2 regions of the Bacillus sp. 7894-2 genome follow, and region 2 is predicted to be linked to the other one. Evidence: riboswitches for the same ligand, from Rfam matches in the RefSeq annotation. Region 2 holds a riboswitch; the other holds the start of a gene.
What was found. A riboswitch is a leader RNA that binds a small molecule or an ion and turns the genes downstream of it on or off. The one in region 2 is predicted to bind S-adenosylmethionine.
Positions count from the first base shown of each region.

Region 1: another riboswitch for S-adenosylmethionine. It lies ahead of CHI10_RS06340 (methionine ABC transporter ATP-binding protein); the one in region 2 lies ahead of CHI10_RS01260 (O-methyltransferase).

Region 1 covers NZ_NPDG01000035.1:33,219-42,746, reverse strand. Annotated here, with positions in the region: gene CHI10_RS06350 (MetQ/NlpA family ABC transporter substrate-binding protein) at 40-867, opposite strand; gene CHI10_RS06345 (methionine ABC transporter permease) at 886-1,536, opposite strand; gene CHI10_RS06340 (methionine ABC transporter ATP-binding protein) at 1,526-2,557, opposite strand; SAM riboswitch class I at 2,716-2,817, opposite strand; SAM riboswitch class I at 2,918-3,017, opposite strand; gene CHI10_RS06335 (PAS domain-containing sensor histidine kinase) at 3,199-4,614, shown strand; gene CHI10_RS06330 (NRDE family protein) at 4,645-5,400, opposite strand; gene CHI10_RS06325 (AI-2E family transporter) at 5,489-6,592, opposite strand; gene CHI10_RS22245 (hypothetical protein) at 6,837-7,007, shown strand; gene CHI10_RS06320 (PDZ domain-containing protein) at 7,452-8,645, opposite strand; gene CHI10_RS06315 (S41 family peptidase) at 8,825-9,528, opposite strand, start outside.
Region 2 covers NZ_NPDG01000005.1:5,853-15,380, forward strand. Annotated here, with positions in the region: gene CHI10_RS01255 (hypothetical protein) at 1-3,435, shown strand, start outside; SAM riboswitch class I at 3,509-3,615, shown strand; gene CHI10_RS01260 (O-methyltransferase) at 3,722-4,300, shown strand; gene CHI10_RS01265 (PH domain-containing protein) at 4,333-4,716, shown strand; gene pdxR (MocR-like pyridoxine biosynthesis transcription factor PdxR) at 4,750-6,126, opposite strand; gene CHI10_RS01275 (GNAT family N-acetyltransferase) at 6,219-6,791, shown strand; gene CHI10_RS01280 (aminotransferase-like domain-containing protein) at 6,847-8,037, shown strand; gene CHI10_RS01285 (GNAT family N-acetyltransferase) at 8,252-8,701, shown strand; gene CHI10_RS22165 (hypothetical protein) at 8,842-9,018, shown strand; gene guaC (GMP reductase) at 9,176-9,528, opposite strand, start outside.

The DNA.
Region 1 (9,528 bases), on a different contig from region 2:
AGTGGGGGTCTTACTGCCCGTTAGACTGCGATATTTTAATTACCAGCCAATATCACTTAATGGAATGAAAGTCGGGATCATGCTTCCGTCATATTCTTTCGTGATGAAATCAGCAACATCATCTTCCTGGTAAAGTTCAGCAATTCTCTTAAGCGTTTTGTTATCCTTGTCTTCTGTTCTGACAGCAATGATATTTACATAAGGTGTAGCGGTTTCGCTTTCAATAAACACTGAATCCTTAGTTGGCTTAAAGCCGGCGTCTACGGCAATTCCGTTATTGATGACTGAAGCCGAGACATCCGGAAGGGCACGCGGCGTCTGCGCTGATACCATTTCTACAAATTCAAGGTTCTTCTTGTTTTCAACGATTTTATTCAAGTCCAGATTTCCGTCATAGTCCTCGGATAATTTGATCAGGCCAGATTCCTCCAGTAAAAGAAGGGCTCTACCGCCATTTGAAGCATCATTTGGAATGGCGATCTTGCCGCCTTCCGGAATGTCTTCTACAGATTTTACTTTCTCAGAATAAAGACCCATTGGTGCTAAAACAGTTGTCGCAATCGGTGTAAGATCCATATTATGCTCTTTAATAAAAGTGTCGAAATAAGCGACTGTCTGGAATGCATTCACGTCAAGATCATCTTCTGCGAGGGCGACATTTGGCTGTACATAATCTGAGAATGTCACAACCTCAATTTCAATGCCTTCCTTTTCAGCTTTTTCTGCAATAAAGTCCCAGATGCGTGTATCTGATCCGCTGACACCCAATTTAACCTTCTTAGTTTCTTCCCCGCCAGTTGTGCTTGAGCATGCCGCAATGAACACAGCCAATGCTAAAATAATGAATGATAAAAACAGTTTTTTCATGATGTGTTTCCTCCTAAGTTATCTTCTTCTGATTTTTTTGGATAAGATATTTCCGAATGACTGCAGGCCTTGAACCATGACCACTAAGATTGCAACGGTAATCAGCATGACGGTTGTATCAAATCGCTGATAGCCATATGTAATGGCAAGGTCACCTAGGCCTCCGCCTCCGACTGCCCCGGCCATGGCTGATGCTCCGACCAGACCGATTGTGGCAATGGTGAAACCTAATACCAGCGAACTGAGTGCTTCCGGAATCAGGAATTTAAGGATAATCTGTCCCGGCGTCGCTCCCATTGCTTCTGCCGCTTCAATGACTCCCGGATCAACCTCAAGCAATGAATTCTCTATTAATCTCGCTATGTAGGGTCCTGCATAAAAGACGAGCGGCACTACGGCTGCAGCAGTTCCAATCGATGTTCCGACAATCATCCGGGTGATAGGGATGATGGCTACCATTAAAATGATGAATGGGACTGATCTAAAAATATTAATAATGCTGTTTATGATGTTAAAAACAACGGTGTTTTCCAGCAGATGCCCTTTCCTTGTCACGACAAGCAATATGCCAAGCGGCAGTCCGATAAGAGCTGAAAACAGTAATGAGAATGCCACCATTTGGATTGTTTCAATTAAGGCTTCGATGATTTTTTCCTGATTAACTAGCACGTGATGTCACTTCCTTTATTGAAACTTTTTCCTGGCTGATGTACTGAATAGCACGCCTGATTTCACTGTCCGGACCCTGAAACTCGACAATTAGGTTGCCAAATGGTGTTCCCTGTAGTTCAGTAATATTTCCAAACAGGACGTTGAAATCGATACTAAACTTTTTGGCAACTTGCGAAAGCAGCGGCTGCCCGGCAGAGTTTCCGACAAAGTTGATTCTGAATACCTTTTGAAGCCCCTGCTGTTTTTCAATTACTTGCTTAATGGAGTCAGGTATTTGATCATTCATAACCGTGCTGACAAAGTTTTTCGCTGTTGGAGTTTTTGGTGAGGAAAAGACATTGAAGACGGTTCCTTCTTCAATAATTTTTCCTGCCTCAATGACAGCGACACGATCACAGATCTCCCTGATAACAGACATTTCATGGGTAATGATCAGAATGGTAATGTTGTATTCTTTATTTATTTTTTTCAGCAGCTGCAGGATCGAGCTGGTGGTCTGCGGATCCAGAGCTGAAGTTGCTTCATCACATAATAGAATGGAAGGCTGGGTTGCCAGCGCCCTGGCAATTCCGATCCGCTGCTTTTGCCCGCCTGACAGCTGATCCGGATAACTGTTCGCCTTGTCGGCAAGCCCCACGAATTCTAATAGTTCATGGACACGCTTTTTTATTTCATCCTTAGGGATCTTAGCCAGTGTAAGCGGCATCGCCACATTAGCAAACACGGTTTTCGAGTTTAGAAGGTTAAAGTGCTGAAAGACCATCCCGATGTTTCTTTTCACTTCACGAATTTCTTTTACAGATAAAGCCGTCAAATCATGCCCGTTGACAATGACCTTCCCTGAAGTCGGCTTCTCCAGCCAATTGACACAGCGGATCAAAGAGCTCTTTCCCGCACCACTGAAGCCAATCACTCCGAAAATCTCACCCTTGTTAATCCTTAAATCTATTCCATCCAGAGCAGCTACCTGCTGACCTCCGCTTTCATAGACCTTCTTTAAATTTTGAAACTCTATCATGTTGCATCTCTCCTCTGGTGTGACAGGTACCTATACCAATTTGATAAACTGGTATAGGTACCTGTCACCGCTTTTTAAACAACTATTCCTATATGAAAACTAAGAATTATGCCCTGAAATTTACCCCTTCCATCAGAAGAGGTTTTTTAAAAGTCCCCTCCTTATCTTTCAGGCTTTTTGCCTGCTGGATTTGGCACAGTGCGGTCTGCCTGCTGCCGAAGCTTCATTGGGCCAGGTCCCTCTGCTTCTCTTGATAAGAATTATTCATATGTTTATGAATAGAATCTTGATGTATTTTTCCGCATAAAACAAAAACCCTCTTCTAAAGAAAGAAGAGGGCAGCATTTATCAATGGTCCTCTTCTTATCTTTCAAGCAATGCTTGCTGGATTTGGCACGGTACACTTTTGTCCGCTGCCGAGGTGTCATAGGGCCAGTCCCTCAACCTCTCTTGATAAGAAGATTTTTCATATGCGGTTTTAATATGTTTATTACTTTACCATCTTAAAGAAAAGGAAGTCAATATAATTTTTTAAATATTTTCATTTGGTTAAAAAATGATAGTTAAATCCTATGTGTCTAATACCCTGACTCATGTATAATAATGGAAAAGTGTCATTTTTCATAAAAAGGAGGGACAAAATGATTATGACCGAGAATCCGGCAGATTTATGCGCGGACAAAGTCGAAGCGAGGAATCTGCAGCTGGCCATTCAGCATTCCAGTGACGTGATTGCAAGAGTGACAAAAGAAGGCATTGCTTTATATGTCTCCCCTTCCTGCCTGCCGACACTGGGGTATTCACCGCAGGATTTTCACCGGAGCAGCCTTTACACATACTGCCATCCAAATGACCGGGATCTTCTAAGAGATGCACTGGCCGAGCTCGACCAGCTTCCGCATAATCGGGTGACTTTCCGTTTCAGGCATAAGGAAGGACATTATTTGTGGCTGGAAGCCAATTTTTCAGTCATTAATGACGATAAAGAAATGATGTGCATCATTCGGGATATGACTCAGAGAATTATCATGGAAGAGGAAATTCTTGAAACACAGGAGAAGTACCGTTTTCTGGTGGAGTACTCCAAGGATACGATCGGAATGGTGACTCAAAAGGGGATTTGGACCTATATCAATAATGAAGGGAAGAAGCTCTTCGGGTACACGAGCATCAAAGAGATGATCGGCACCTCCCTCCACGACTACATTCCTCCTTCAGAACATTCCACCCTCGATGAATTTCTGCAAACAAAGCTGAGCGTGAATTTTGAGCTTAATCTGATCCGGACTGACGGACAAATAAGAAAAGCCGAAGTCCAGCTGATTCCAACCACTTTCAAGAACAGAAAGGTCTACCAGATCATTATCAAAGATGTAACCGGACAAAAGAAGACAGAAGAAAAGCTGCAGAATGCTGAAAAGCTTTCCGTGGTAGGTCAGCTTGCAGCAGGCATTGCCCATGAAATCCGCAACCCGCTCACAGCCATAAAAGGCTTTACACAGTTATTATACGAAGAACATAAAGACAATTTCGCAGAAGTCATTCTAAATGAGCTGGAACGTATTGAAGGCATCGTCAATGACCTGCTCGTTCTTGCTAAACCTCAAATAACCGAAATAGAAGAAACATGCCTGACAAACGTAGTAAAAAGTGTGATTACTCTATTGAACAGCCAGGCAGTCATGGAAAATATTCTGATCGAATTAACTCAGTCGCCCGGAGAATTCTTTGTAAAATGTGAAAAAGATAAAATTAAACAGGTGCTGATAAACATCATTAAGAACTCAATGGAAGCCATGCCAATGGGCGGCAAAATAAACGTCGATATCCGCCAGGAGGACCACTCTGTCATCATCACTGTCGAGGATGAAGGAATCGGCATACCGGAAGAACGCCTCGCCAAACTGGGAGAGCCGTTTTACAGCACAAAAGAAAAAGGGACAGGCCTTGGCATCATGATCTGCAAAAAAATCATTAAAAACCACGGAGGAAACCTTTACATCGACAGCAGGGAAAATGAAGGCACAACGGTGCAGATTACTTTGCCGTTTGCCTGAAAAAAGAAGCCAGATGCCTGAGCTGGCTTCTTATTTTTGAAGGATAAATTCCTGTTCCTGCGTCTCATCCCCATTATGAACCCTTTCCTTATAAAAAATTTCATCCTCTGACATCAGCAGCACTGTTGAACTCCTGGTTCCATAGCCATCGCTTTTGATAAATAAAGGAGACAGAATTCTTTCCCATTCAAGAGAAACTCCTGTTTTCGGAAGCCTATCATCCGGGGCAGGGTCTGCATTCCGGAGAAGTGTGAACAGTTCTTCTGTTAAGTTTCCCTCTGCATTATCTAAGAGAGCAGATAAGCCCTCCTTCCCTTTTTTTACCTTCGGCCACTCGGTATCCAGCACATGGTTGCTGACCCCGTACATCCCTGGCTGAAGCTGCTCTATTCGATCCTCCACGTTCGAATAATAAAAGAGCTCATCCAAATTGCCCGCCAGCAGATTGTAGCCGGGATAACTGCTGCGATGTTCAGATGCTCTGTTCATAAAGTCAGCAGGCGAAGCACTGCCCTTCAAAAAATCCGCCACCAAATCTCCTCTCGACATCTTGCCTTCTGTCACTTCATTCGGGTCGCGGTAATTTGTCAGAGCTGCAAATCGTCCATTCTTAGTAACACCCATCCAAGTCCCCATCTTCCTTAGATCTCGGCCAGCAAGAATGTGGGGGTGGTCCTCCCAAAAATGTGCAGGTGCAGTCGGACGCTCGTAAAATTCGTCGCGATTGGCTGCAGCAATGAGCTTATATTTCGGATGAACCTTGTATGCGAAAAGGATTAGACACATGGGGATCCCTGCTTTCGTTTTATTTTCATTATTACTTTACATGCAAATACAGCAAAAAGCCCCTTTCAGAAAAGGAGCTTCCCCATCTTCACGTAACCGTCTCCTCGAGCCGAGCTGCTTTCCTCGCCCTTAAAAACCTTATTGTATTTAAAACAATCGTTTTGGTCACAGCATAAGTAGGAATCGCCAGAATCATGCCAAGAATTCCGGCAAGATTGCCTGCAACCAGCAATAGGATAATGATGGTGGCCGGATGTGTGTTTAAGGTTTTGCCGAGAATCAGCGGCGACAGCACGTTCCCTTCAACCTGCTGGGCAATCACGATGACTACGACAACCAGAAGGGCCTTAGTCGGCGAGTCAAAAAGTGCGACGATTACGGCAGGTGCACCGCCAAGAAATGGTCCGACATAAGGAATGATATTAGTGATGGCCACAATCAGCGCCATAACAAGTGCATAAGGCAGATCAATGATTAAATAACCGATAAATGATAGTGTCCCTACAAACAGCGCCACAGTAATCTGCCCCTGAATGTAAGAAGAAAGGGTTTCGCCTGTTTCCTTAAGGGTTTTAACCCCTTCTTCTCTGTAAGCAACAGGAAGAAACTTCGAAACGGCGGCAGGAAACTTATCGCCATCTTTGAACATATAAAACAACAGGAATGGCACCGTTACAATCGTGATTGCAATATTCGTGACCAGGCTGACAATGCCGGCTACTCCCTGTGTCAAACGGCTTGGGAGCGTATTCGCATAATCCATAATGCGGGCTTCAATTTCTTGTATTGAAATGTAGTCCTGTGCCAAAAACCACTTAAACTCTTCTGTGTTAGACATTGAATTAACAAAGTCTCTTGTCGTTTTCGCATATCCCGGCAGATCATTGAATAATTCAGTAACCTGTCTGCTGATAAGCGGTGCAATGTTGCCAATCACAAGCGTCACTAAACCGATAACAGCTGCATAAATGATTAGAATAGCTGCCGTTCTTGGCACCTTATAGCGCTGCAGCAATCTGACCAGCGGGTTCAATAAGAAATACAGAAATCCCGTTATAATGATTGGAAAAAACAGAGTAGATACAAAGATGCCGACCGGTATAAACAGAAAAGAAATTTTTGTTGATACATAGATGATTGTTAAAATTATCAGTAATTGCAAAGTCCAGTAATGCAGTTTTTTCTTTGCCACATTGTCACCTTTTTCTATGAATAGATTAAATAAAGAATACCATATTCGCTTGTTTACTCCTACGAAGATGCTACTTCTTTTACGAATAGGGATGGAAAAGGTTTCGGAAAAGATGAGAGATTTCTTCTGGACTATCAAATTTCCACAGCAGGGAATATCAATTAAAAAAATAACATTTTTTGGTTTATAACTCCCATAAAACAGGGTATAAAGAACTATATAAATTCCAGGAGTGAACAGACATATGACCACATTAGACATTTTTAAGAAAGAACTCAATCTGCTGACAGTTGAAATGCAGCGCTGTAATAATTCAAGAATAAAAAATCAAATTCTTAGTGATATTCTTCTCATTCAGAGTGCAGTTATAGACATTCTCAAAACTGCTGAGCGAGCTATTCATAAAAAAATTTAACAGAGCCCAAAATGAAAAGAGCCGCTCAGCAGCTCTCTATTCTTTGCCATAAATTAATGAAACTTTTTAACACCAGCAATCCTCACCTTCACACACTACAAAATCATGATACCGGAATAATGTGACCGGATGCATTCAACTTTCTGCCTGTTGGGTTGCTGATGATTATAACAATCCTTTCATTCTCCCTTCCAATCTGTTATTCATACCATTGTTTTTTTCTAACGTATATCTGTAGAAACCTGACCTTTTTAATAAGACAAGGACACCTAATTTGGCAGCCTTATATCAATTAACGTTTGTTTAGCTCAATGTACCTTAAATCAAAATTCGATATAAAAAGGATGAAGTTTTTCGTTTAAACAAAACTCCATTCTTTACTGGAAACTTTCCCCAAGCTTTTGAAATCATTCCGTGTATTTATGTAACAATTTAATTTTTAAATTAAACCGCTTCACTATCCCATTTCTTCTCATCCTGCACAAACAGCAGCCCCAGTTCATGATGGTCACCTTCATAGAGAGCACGCTGAACGAAACGAACCTGCCCGTTCACATCAAAGACCTCGAGCTTGCAATGAGCTCCGTTCTTTTGCAGAGCCTCGTAGAAGCCTTTCTCATCATGGATTTTTACGCCATTGACTTTTGTAACAACCTCTCCCACTCCAAGAAACATTTTATCAGCTGGTGAATCAGGAACTACCCCGAGTACCATGATTCCCTGATTGCGCTTGGAAAAGTAAAACGGCGCCTGATCCTCTGCCATTCTCTGGCGTAGCGAGATGAATTCTCGCCCGATGATCGCAAGTGCAGCTGCACCCACAGCAGCAAGCGGATACCAGTAGCCTGCAGCTGATATCAGCAATAACAGTATGCCAAACACGCTGATTCTTTGTCCAAGCAGAGCTGTTGCCTCTTTAGGAAGCGTGCCTTGGATTCTCTGATGAAATCCGATTGAAAACGGGACAAGAATGAGTGAATACGTTTCACCGCCAATCGGCAGCATTGGCCACCACTCAAACGGCATCTGCAGCGCCTCTCCCGGGATCAATAGAAACACAGGCACCATCCAGATTCTTTTGGACTCGTGTATGCCGATAGTTTGTCCCCTTTTACTCTTTACAAGCCTTGGAGATGTACCTTTCCTACCGTTTCTTATAATCAGGAAGCCTTCTGCAATCACCAAAAGGGCAAGGAGAACAGCGATGGATGGGAAGATGGAAGAGTCAACATCTGATGCCGACTGGGCGAATGACGGCAATGGCCACTTCTGTTCAAAAGCAAACATTGTGGCGAAAAAGGCAAAGCCCAGCGTATAAACTGGCGCCATCCATCTCACTTTTGCCGTTAAGCTCCACAGAAACGTAAGTGCCGCGGTAAACACAATCGTCTCCAACGGCAGAACTATTCCCGCTCCCACCATTACCACGCTTACGGCAAGACCTGCCAGAATCCCCAGCGGAAGAAGCTGCCTCAACTCAAAATAGGCATTTTCTGCACGGACCGAAAAGTCCTTTCGCTCTCGCTTCACACGGGAAATACCTAAAAAGGCTGCCACAAAAAACAGGTAATAAAATACCGGATTCAACAGCAGCTTTCCCGTTCCTTTAAGAAACTCAAAAATCCACTCTTCTATCAAAATTGCCACCAGCCTCTATTTCTAAATTCTCATGAATTATGTAAACAACAGAAAACTCTATTACTCTATATTCTACCAAAAGCACCTTACAAAACCTATTACAATCTCGCTTTAAATAAAAAATAGCAGAAGGAAAAATCCTCCTGCTTCATTCGACAAAATTCGGGTGGTGCCTGTCACTATTTGGCTACATATCTCAAAGCCGTCTGCAGCTGCAGATCGTTCTGCTCTTTTTTCATTTCTTCGATGGCGGCCTGTTCAAGCGCTGCTGCGGTTTTTTTGTCTATTCGGCCGGTTGCTTCAAGCTCTTTTTGCTGCTGAAAGACTTTCACTGCTGCTTCAGTGGAATCATTGAAATAGCCATCTGTCCTGCCCGGAGCATATCCCAGACCCGCCAGAATTCCCTGTGCATTCTTCACCATTTCATTATTCATATCGATTGCCAAAGGCTTCTCCACCTGCAAAGGATGAGTCTGATAGATGTCCGGCTGTTTCACCTCAAGGGTAGGCTTGATTCCTTTGTTATGAATCCAGTTTCCGTCCGGAGTCAGCCATTTAAATAAAGTGAGTTTGATATTACTGCCGTCCCCCATCGGAACAGGCTGCTGAACAGTCCCTTTTCCAAATGATTTCTCACCGATAATGGCATAATCCTCCGCTTCTTTCAGGGCGCCGGCCAGAATCTCCGAGGCAGAGGCACTTCCTTTATCCACAAGAACGGCAATCGGATAGCTTTTTGGATTTTCTAGTGTGGAAAAATATCTCATTTTCTCCCCATTCCGCTTTTCAATCTGCAAATAGGGTTTGTCAGCCGTAACTAATTCCTTCAGGATTTCCTGAACAGAGGTCAGGAGGCCGCCGGGATTTCCGCGCACATCGATAA
Region 2 (9,528 bases):
TTTCAGAAAGATAATCTTGAGTATGCAAAAGCTCACCGGGAAGTGCTGGATTGGGAGAAGAAATTAGCGGAAGAGCAGAAGAAACATATAGTTCTGCAGGAAGCAGTGAAGGAAAAGCAGGAGCGAAAAGAAGAGCTTTCTTTTCAGCTGTTATTGAAAGAATGGCATGAAGGTGAACAAAGCATTGGTGCGCTTTCCCAGCAGATTGCTAAGCTCGAGCAGAACAGCGGCCTTGAGCAAGTGAATCAAAGAATGGATGAAATCAAAAAAGAAGCGGCACAGCAATGGGAGAAATCCGCTGCTTCCATTAGGGAAGCCGTTCATCAATATTCCGGATATCAGAAGTTTTTAAAGAAAAAAGCAAAAGACCTGTCTAAGCAGGATAAACAAAAGACCCAGGAGATTGCCCAGCTTCGTACGGAAATTGATTTTCTCTATACCCAGATTCATGAATTTGAATCAAAAGAAGAACAGCTTATCAAGGAATTCGGTGACCGTATTACCTATGATTTAACTGGGTTTGTAGAAAACCTAAATAAACAGATAGAAACCAAAGAAGCAGCACTCGAAGATCTGCAGGCAAAAGAAAATAGATCAAATGAAAAGCAGAATCAGCTTGCTTCTTCCCATGGTACACTCGCACAATCCATTCAGTTTTCAGAAGAAAAGTGTGAAGAGCTAAAAATGAAAAGTGAAGAGCAGAAGCAAAAAGAAACAAAGCTGTTCGATCAGCTCCAAGGTGTTCTTCAAGGTGTCACAGCTCCATTCACAAATGCTCTTTTATCAAAATATGCCATTGAAGTGGAAGAGCTACTCGTTCAAAATCGCGAGCAAGGGGAAGAGTTAAAGAAAGCGCTCTGGGAAACGCAGCTGGATTATGCCTTGAATGATGAGCATTTCTGGATTGCCAATAATGATGTGAAGGAACTGAAGGAATGGATTGATGAAAAGACGGGGATCGATGTATTTTACGGATCCCAATTTCTTCAATCCCTAAAGCCGGATGAAATGGCGAGCCACATGCTTTCTCATCCTCTTCTGCCGTATGGCTTAGTAGTCAGCAGGCCGCAATGGGAAAAAATCAATAAGCAGGTTCTTGGAGGAAGGGTGTTTAAAAGTCCGGTCCCGATTTTTATGCGGGAGGAAATGGCGGGCGAAAATCAGCAGAATGCCTTCGTGATGATCACTGGGACGGAGAAGGAGCTGCTGACGGATAAAAATCAGTTCACAAACTGGAAAATTCAGATTGCGAAACAGATAGAAGAAAAGAAAGATACACTTGCAGAGTTAGAAAAAACAGAAACAGCACTGCGCCGTATTATAAAAGAAATCGACCGATTCCTTTCCCATGAACTTGCCGGTGATATCGAAAAAGTACTGCTTCAGGAAAAGGAAGTGCTGCTTTCGAGGAAAACGGAATTGCAGGCTATCATAATGCAGGAGGAAAAAGAAAAAGAACTGCAGCTGGGACTTAGAGAACAGCTGGAAAAGACGAAGAAAAAGATTGAAAAATTATCTAAAGATGCCGAAACCTTAGCGGAATTTAACCGTGAAAAGTCAATGCATCAGGAAAATAAACGGGTAAAGCAGGAAAAAGAGAAACAAAAAGAAGCTTTCGAAAAGCTTCAGAATGAGCTGGGTAATGAGCTTCAGACCATCGCTGATCTTCAGGAAAAGTGGAGCCAGACCTATCTGGAATGGAAGCTGTCAGCCGAGCAGAATATTAAGAAGATCAGCTTCTTTATTGATGGTGCTGCTTTTCCAGCCGCTGAGAAAACAGAAGCTTCTGAGGAGGTTCCGCGATTATCACCCTATATTTTAGAAGAAATCAATGGCAGCATTGAGGAGCTTAAACAGCTTCAAAAATCAAAAGAAGAACAAGCCAGTGAACTGCTCGCGATTCAGGCGACACGAGAATCCGAACAGAAGCAGCAAAAGAAGCTGGAGAAAAAACTTCATGCTCTTAATGAAGAGTGGAAAGATGCTTCTGTACCGGATGAACCAATAAGTATTTTGGAAAATATGCTTCAAACAGCTGCAAAGGAAACAAAAGCAGCAGAAAAAGAAGAGCGTGAGCAGGAAAAGGCCGTAACCATTGCCGAAACATCCTTAAAGCATGGAATGGATCAGCGTAAAAAATCCTCTAAAAAAGTGGCCAAGCATGAGAAGCAGCCTGAAGAATGGGAAGACCTTGATCTGGAAGTGAAGACGGTTGAAATTACTGACCAGACCAAACAGACAAATGCAGAAATAAAGAAAACGGAAGAGCACAAAAAAGAGACAGAACAAAACATAACTGAGTTTGAAAACAATCAATTACATTTATCCGTCATTCTTAAAGAGGAAGCGGCAGCTTTTTCGGATGAGGATATAGCAAAAATAAAGAGTCAAGGAAAGCAAAGCATCCTATCCTGGAGTGAAAAACATCAGGCTATTCAGGATAAAGGGCAAGAAAAGCATGCGAAGATTGAACAGTCACTAAGAAATTTAAAGCTTGCTATTGAAGGCAAGGATTGGGAAATCCGTTTTAAGAATGAAGTCTTAACTACGCTTGATCATATGGATACAAGGCATTATGCTCATATTCAAAGTGTCGTTCAGAACATGAAGCGCTTTTCACAGAGCGGCTTAGAGCAGCTGGAACGCGATAAAGAACGGGCGGAAAAAGCGCAAAACTTCTGGGCCAGCCGAGCGAGCATGAAGGTGATGAGCATTTCAGAAGCGATTCGCTCGATGATTTCGAAAATGAAGCTGAAGAATGAATGGGGTTCCTTCCCGCTTGTCCAGCTCAAAGAAGACATCCTGCCTAAAAAAGCGGAAGATGTTGAACCTTTACTGAAACAGCATTTTGTTTCAGCCATTAACAAAATTACAAAGCGATTCGAGATGATTGATGACAATAATCTGGAGCTTGATCAGGAAATTAAACAGCTTATCAGTGATGAGCAGATTTTATTTGTCTCTCTCAGAAATCGTTACCCAGAACTGTTGGTTTATAACATGCGTACTGATAATGCCTTCATGTACGGAAAACCGCAGCGTGAGCATTATTCAACCTGGCAGACGATCAACCAGGGTTCAAAAACAAAATCCGATGGCAGCGGCGGTCAAAAGCTATCTGCCCGCATGGTCATGATGATGATGCTTCTTTCTGTTAAGAGTGAAACCGATCAAAGCTGGGTTCCGTTAGTCTGTGATAATCCGTTTGGACAAGCGGCTTCTGCCCATGTGCTTGACCCGATTTTCGCTGTAGCCGATAAGCTGAAGTTCCAATTCATCGTCGTCACTCCGCCTGAATTGGTGAAAACAGAGATCAGCCAGAGGTTTGATGCGTACTATAAATTGGATTTCATCCGGGAAAAAGGGAAAGAGATTGTGTCGGATACGATTGTACCTGCGTTTCGAATTTATCAGGGAGAGGAAGCTGTTCATTAGATTAAAAGAATGAAATATTGCCATTTAACAAAAACTATGCAATACTTGGTTGAAAATATATATTTTATACAAATTCTTATCCAGAGAGGTGGAGGGACTGGCCCTGCGAAGCCTCAGCAACCCCTGATTATGTCAGGAAGGTGCTAATTCCAACAGAGTTGACGCTCTGGGAGATAAGAGGTCGTTTTGATAAGTAAAGGCCTCTTATAAAGAGGCCTTTTTTTGATGCTCTTTTATAATTTGAGCTTGGTTTAGATTAGAACGAAGAAAGAGGAGGAATGGCAAAATGGAAAACGGCGTTATACAGGTACCGGAAGCATATTCGAGGATATTACAGGAATCAGATGTGCTCGGCTTCGGGCAGTCATGTGATATAAAAACAGGATTTTTACTGAAGGGGCTGGCAGCCTCTAAATCTGGAGGAAGCTTTTTGGAGCTGGGAACAGGTACGGGAGCGTCTGCTTCATGGATCATGGATGGGATGGATGAAGGCAGTAAGCTTACGACCGTGGACATAGATCCGACAGTGCAATCGATCGCGAGAAAGTACCTCGCGAATGACAGCAGAATCACATTTTGCTGTGAGGACGGAGCAGCATTTATACAAAACCTGTCGGAGGGGTTCGATTTTATTTTTGCAGATACGTGGCCGGGGAAATTCGAGCTTCTTGACAAAACCCTGGATCATTTAAATATCGGCGGTTTTTATGTGATTCATGATGTGTTTCCGCAGCAGAAATTGCCTGAAGGATATAGAATCAAAGCCACTAAACTCCTGAAAACACTGCAGGACAGACCTGACCTGGACATTACAGAATTGGATTGGTCTACTGGGCTGATACTGGCAGTGAAGACTGCGGTTTGATAGATTTCGTTAGAACCGGGGGGATCGTTTCAATGAATCTTTTGAAAAACCAGTTTGAACATGTCATGCATGAGGATGAAAATCTTATCGAATGTTTAAGCTGTTCATTAGTTGCACATTACTGTTTAGCACCGCAGGCAGGCTTATTTGCAGCAACGAACAAAAGACTGCTATTCTATGGAATCCCGGTATCAGAAACAAAAAAGGAATTAGTTGAAGAATTTGCGTATAGCCATATAGCTTCCATTGAAGAAAAAAGGGGGATCACCGGGAAGCATATTCATATGTACTATAAGCAAGACTTGTACAAATTCCAGCAAATCCAGGGGATGAATATGTTTGAATTTTTGGTGGCTGTTAAGGAAAAGATGCGCATGTTTACCGCTTCAGCAAAAGAGCGTTATCCTGTAAGATAAGCGCTCTTTTAAATGATTGAATATATGGCCTGCTTATTTGCTTAGATAACTTTTCCAAGCATTAGCCATTAATTGGACTCCTCTCTCAATCTCGTCCATCGAGGGTGCGCCATATCCGAGCATCACATGATGGTTAGGCTTGTGAAGCTGATACATAGGCGAAACAGCATCGATTTCAACTCCCGCAGACTTTGCCAGTTCAATTGCTTTGGATTCATCCAATCCTTCCGGTAATGTCACGATGATATGCAAGCCCGCTGTATCTCCAATTATGTCAAAGTGTTCTCCTAAATGTTTTGACAGGCTTTCTATTAAACAGCTCCGCTTGGCTCGATATAACGTTCTCATTTTTGCTATATGAGATGTATAAAGTCCTTCTTCCATAAATTTTGCAGCAGCTCTCTGATCGATTCTTGAAACAGTAGACTTTTGATAAGCATTAAATTTTTCAAAGTCCTGCTTCAGGGCTGCTGGCATAACCATATAGCAGATCCGAAGTGTTGGCAGCAATGTTTTTGAAAAGGTGCCGAAGTACAGTACCCGCCCGGTTGAATCCAGATGGGACAATGCTGGGATTGGTGCCCCTTTGTAGCGGAATTCAGAATCATAGTCATCCTCGATAATATAAGCGTCCTGTTTGATTGCCCAATTTAACAGCTCAATCCTTCTGGCAATAGACATAATTGTACCGGTAGGGTATTGATGAGCAGGTGTGGTATATAATAATTTTACAGGCTCATCAGCATCAGGCACACAGCATCCTTCCTCATCCACAGAAATCGGATAACATGGCAGCTGTAATTGCTCAAAAATAGATTTAGCCCGAATAAAACCTGGATCTTCTATTCCGGTGGCGCTCCGTTTAAAAAACAAACATACATTTAGCAGCTGCTGTTGAAATCCGCTGAAGATATACACTTGCTCCGGCTGGCAGGCCAGCCCTCTAGCTTGCTGTAAGTATAGTGCAATTTGGGCACGCAAAGAATATTCGCCCTGCCACGGTGCATTGCCGGCATTAGATTCATTAAGCTCTTTTCTGTATAACCGGCTCCAATGTTTATAGGGGAAGGCGGAGGCATCGACCTGCCCATTTTTAAAATTAATAAGAAACTCATTCTGAACTCTTTTCTCCAATTCCATTGTATTAATCTGACTATAGTGCCATTCATCCTGAATTTCAGAAACAAAATAGCCTCTGCGTTCTGCTGAATAACAGTACCCTTCACTCAGCAACTGTTCATAAGCCATCTGAACAGTTAGGATGCTCACGTTCAATTGTTCAGCCAGCCGCCGCTTTGCAGGAAGTCTTGAATGAGCTGACAATTTTTTATTTAAAATCGACAGCCGAATTTGTTCATAAATTTCTTTATACTTTATCCCATTTTCCGAAAGCAAAATTTGAAATTCCATCGAATCATTCCCTGGTATTATATTAAAATTCAATTTTGGTTATTTTTATCATACCAGAATTTGGTTTTAATTGATTCAAGGAGAGTGATAGCATGCAAATTTTAGTAAACAATGTTGTGCAGATAATTCCCATGGAACTTGAGCATATTGAAGGAATTTATGAAGCAGCCCAGGATAAACGCATATGGGAGCATATGTCTGTTGATTTAACTGATAAAAGCCGGGTCATTCAATATGTAAAAGATGCGATACAAAAACGTGAGCAGGGCACCGATTTTGCTTTTGTCATTGTTCATAAAAAAACAGGGAATATCGTCGGTGCTACTTGGTTTCTCGATATCTCAATCCCGCATAAACGGCTCGAAATCGGCTCAACATGGATAAACCCTCTTTATTGGCGCACGAATATTAATTCAAACTGTAAATATTTATTATTAACATACTGTTTTGAAGAACTGTCCGTTAATCGCGTACAAATTAAAACCGGACATGAAAACTTCCGTTCACAAAAAGCGATTGAAAGGACCGGTGCGGTAAAAGAAGGCGTACTTCGAAATCATATGATACGAAAAGAAGGGACAATTCGCCATACTGTCCTTTATAGTGTTATAAAGGAAGATTGGGGAAAAGTAAAAAGACATTTCGAAGAAAACTTGCTTTTCTAGGTTTTGTAGAACATTTATACTGAATAATAAAACTGCTGGAAGGGTGTAGATCGAAGTGAATAATGATTATTTATTTACTGATAAAATCAAAAAGGCGCTTCAGAATACTCCCCCAGGGGAGTGGATTCCGGAGATTCCGGATGATTGTATACGCCTGCATTGCGGCTACCCGGCACCTGATCTCGTGCCGGTTGAAGAGGTAAAAGCAGCTGTTAACAGTCTATTAGAAGAAGAACAGGATTTGCCGCTCCATTATATAGGAAGTCCCAAGATTTTAAAACTAAAGGAACAGGTTTTAAAGAGATTGAAAGAGCGGGGGATATCTATAGCGGAAAATGAGCTTTTGATAACTTCGGGTGCCTGTCAGGCAATCGATTTGATTGCCCGCATTCTCCTTGATGAGGAGACAATTATTGCAATAGAGTCCCCCACCTATATGGAGGCATTAGAGATTTTCCAAAATTACACAAAACATATAATTAGTATTCCTGTAGACAAGGACGGACTTCAAACAGAGGCATTGAAAGAGATTCTAGAGGAAAGAAAGCAAAAAGGGCTCGCTCAGCCGCGTTTTCTCTATACGATCCCAACGTTTCAAAATCCTACAGGGACGACGATGTCAGGAGAGCGCCGGCAGCATGTATTGGAGCTTGCAAACAAATATAATTTTCTATTAGTAGAGGATGATGCTTATGGGGAATTATCATTTAATAAAGGTCTCCCCACTCTAAAAGCAATGGATCAAAACTCCCGAGTTCTGCATGTCGGTTCGCTATCCAAGATTGTGGCCCCGGGTATGCGTATAGGATGGATAGCGGGAGCAAGTGACATGATCCATGCATGCGCCTGGTTTAAAAAAGATTTGAACCATCCGTTTGCTCAATCTGCCATGGCTGTTTATTTTGCAAACACGGATTTTAATAATAAACTAGAAACCTTGAGAGATACATACCGGTCCAAATGTGATGTTCTGACCTCCGCACTGGAACAGTATCTTCCTGAATCAGCTTCCTGGTATGTCCCTGAAGGCGGGTACTTCGTGTGGATGAAAATTCCCGGTGCCGATACATCGGAACTGCTGACACATGCCCTTGCAGAGGGGGTATCTTTTATTCCTGGCAAGTACTTTTTCATGGATCAGGCAGCTGGAACGGAATTTCTTCGCCTTTCCTTCAGTTATGCTGCTGAGAAGGAAATAACAGAGGGGATTCGCAGGCTGGGGAGAGTCGCAGAGGCCTATCTTTAAATGAAAATTTCTCCTTGGAACTTAGAAATGAAGAGGAATAAAGCAAACAAAGCCTAATTATCTTGATATTGTAGGCCAGAAATTAGGCTTTGTTAAAAATGCCAGTCAATGATCGGTAAATTCTAAATTATAGTCTAACTTTAACCTCAGTACCGTCCTTTGCTTTGACATCTACTAGCACAATCCCCTTATAATTTGAAGGAGTGATTTTTCAATGCATTTTCGAAAAGCAATTGAAGAAGATTTACAAGCTATTGTCCGCTTGCTTGCCGATGATGAATTAGGAGCAAAGCGTGAGAGGTATGAAGAACCTCTGCCGGATTGTTATTATAAAGCATTTAAGGCACTAGAAGTACAGTCGGGAAATCAGATCATTTTAGCTGTAGACGGTCAAGCGGTGATTGGCTGCCTTCAGTTAACGATCATTCCTGGTTTAGCACGACAAGGGATGAAACGTGCACAGATTGAAGGTGTGCGTGTTGATCAGCGCCACCGTGGTAAAAGGGTAGGAGAAGCCTTGTTAAAAGAAGCGATTGCAATAGCGAAGTCTGAAGAGTGTGGCCTTGTCCAATTGACAACAGACAAGCAGCGTGATGATGCACATCGTTTTTATAATAGGCTGGGATTTCTGGCGAGTCATGAAGGGATGAAATTAATCTTTTAATTTGATAGGTTTATTTCGCTGGCGCGATTTTTGGACCAGCTAGAATACAAGTTTAATACTGAATAATAATAATGGAGGAATGCTGAATAATTTTTCGTTAAATGGAAATTATATAGTTGAATTCAAAAAGGAGGAATGATGTGGAAACAAGCATGAGTGTTGAAGAAGTATTGACCGGGATCTCTGAACTGTTGGAAAAAGAAGGGCAGCCGCCCCGAAAGAAGCAAGTAAAGAAATCAAATCCAGAGCTAATGAAAAATGCATTGTATTATTTTCCGAGCTGGGAAAATGCAGTAGAACAGTCTATAGGATCTTAATCTCAAAGAGTACATAACATATTTTTTTGAAATTGAGTGTCTTCGTAAGTGTTTGTCCAATTTAAAAAGGAAATACTGAAACCACAGAAGATGCCTGCCAGATGGAAAAGTGCAGGCATCTTCTGTGGTTTTATTAGAAGGGTAGGTATATGGGATTTTAAAATACCCTGTCGCCATTAAAAATTGAATTCTTTACAATTACATAATCAACATGACGAATGGCATCCAGCTTGTTGCCGCCTGCGTAAGAAATAGAGGACTGGAGATCCTGCTCCATTTCTTTCAGCGTATCTGCTAATGATCCTTTGTGCTCTACTAAAATTCTCTTGCCTTCAACATTTTTCTTTTCGCCTTTTTGAAATTCAGAGGCTGAGCCAAAGTATTCTTTATAGAGCTTTCCGTCTTTCTCATTCTCAATGGTTTTTCCAGGTGATTCCTCATGTCCTGCAAACAAAGAACCAATCATCACCATTGTTGCACCAAATCGAATCGATTTGGCAATGTCACCAT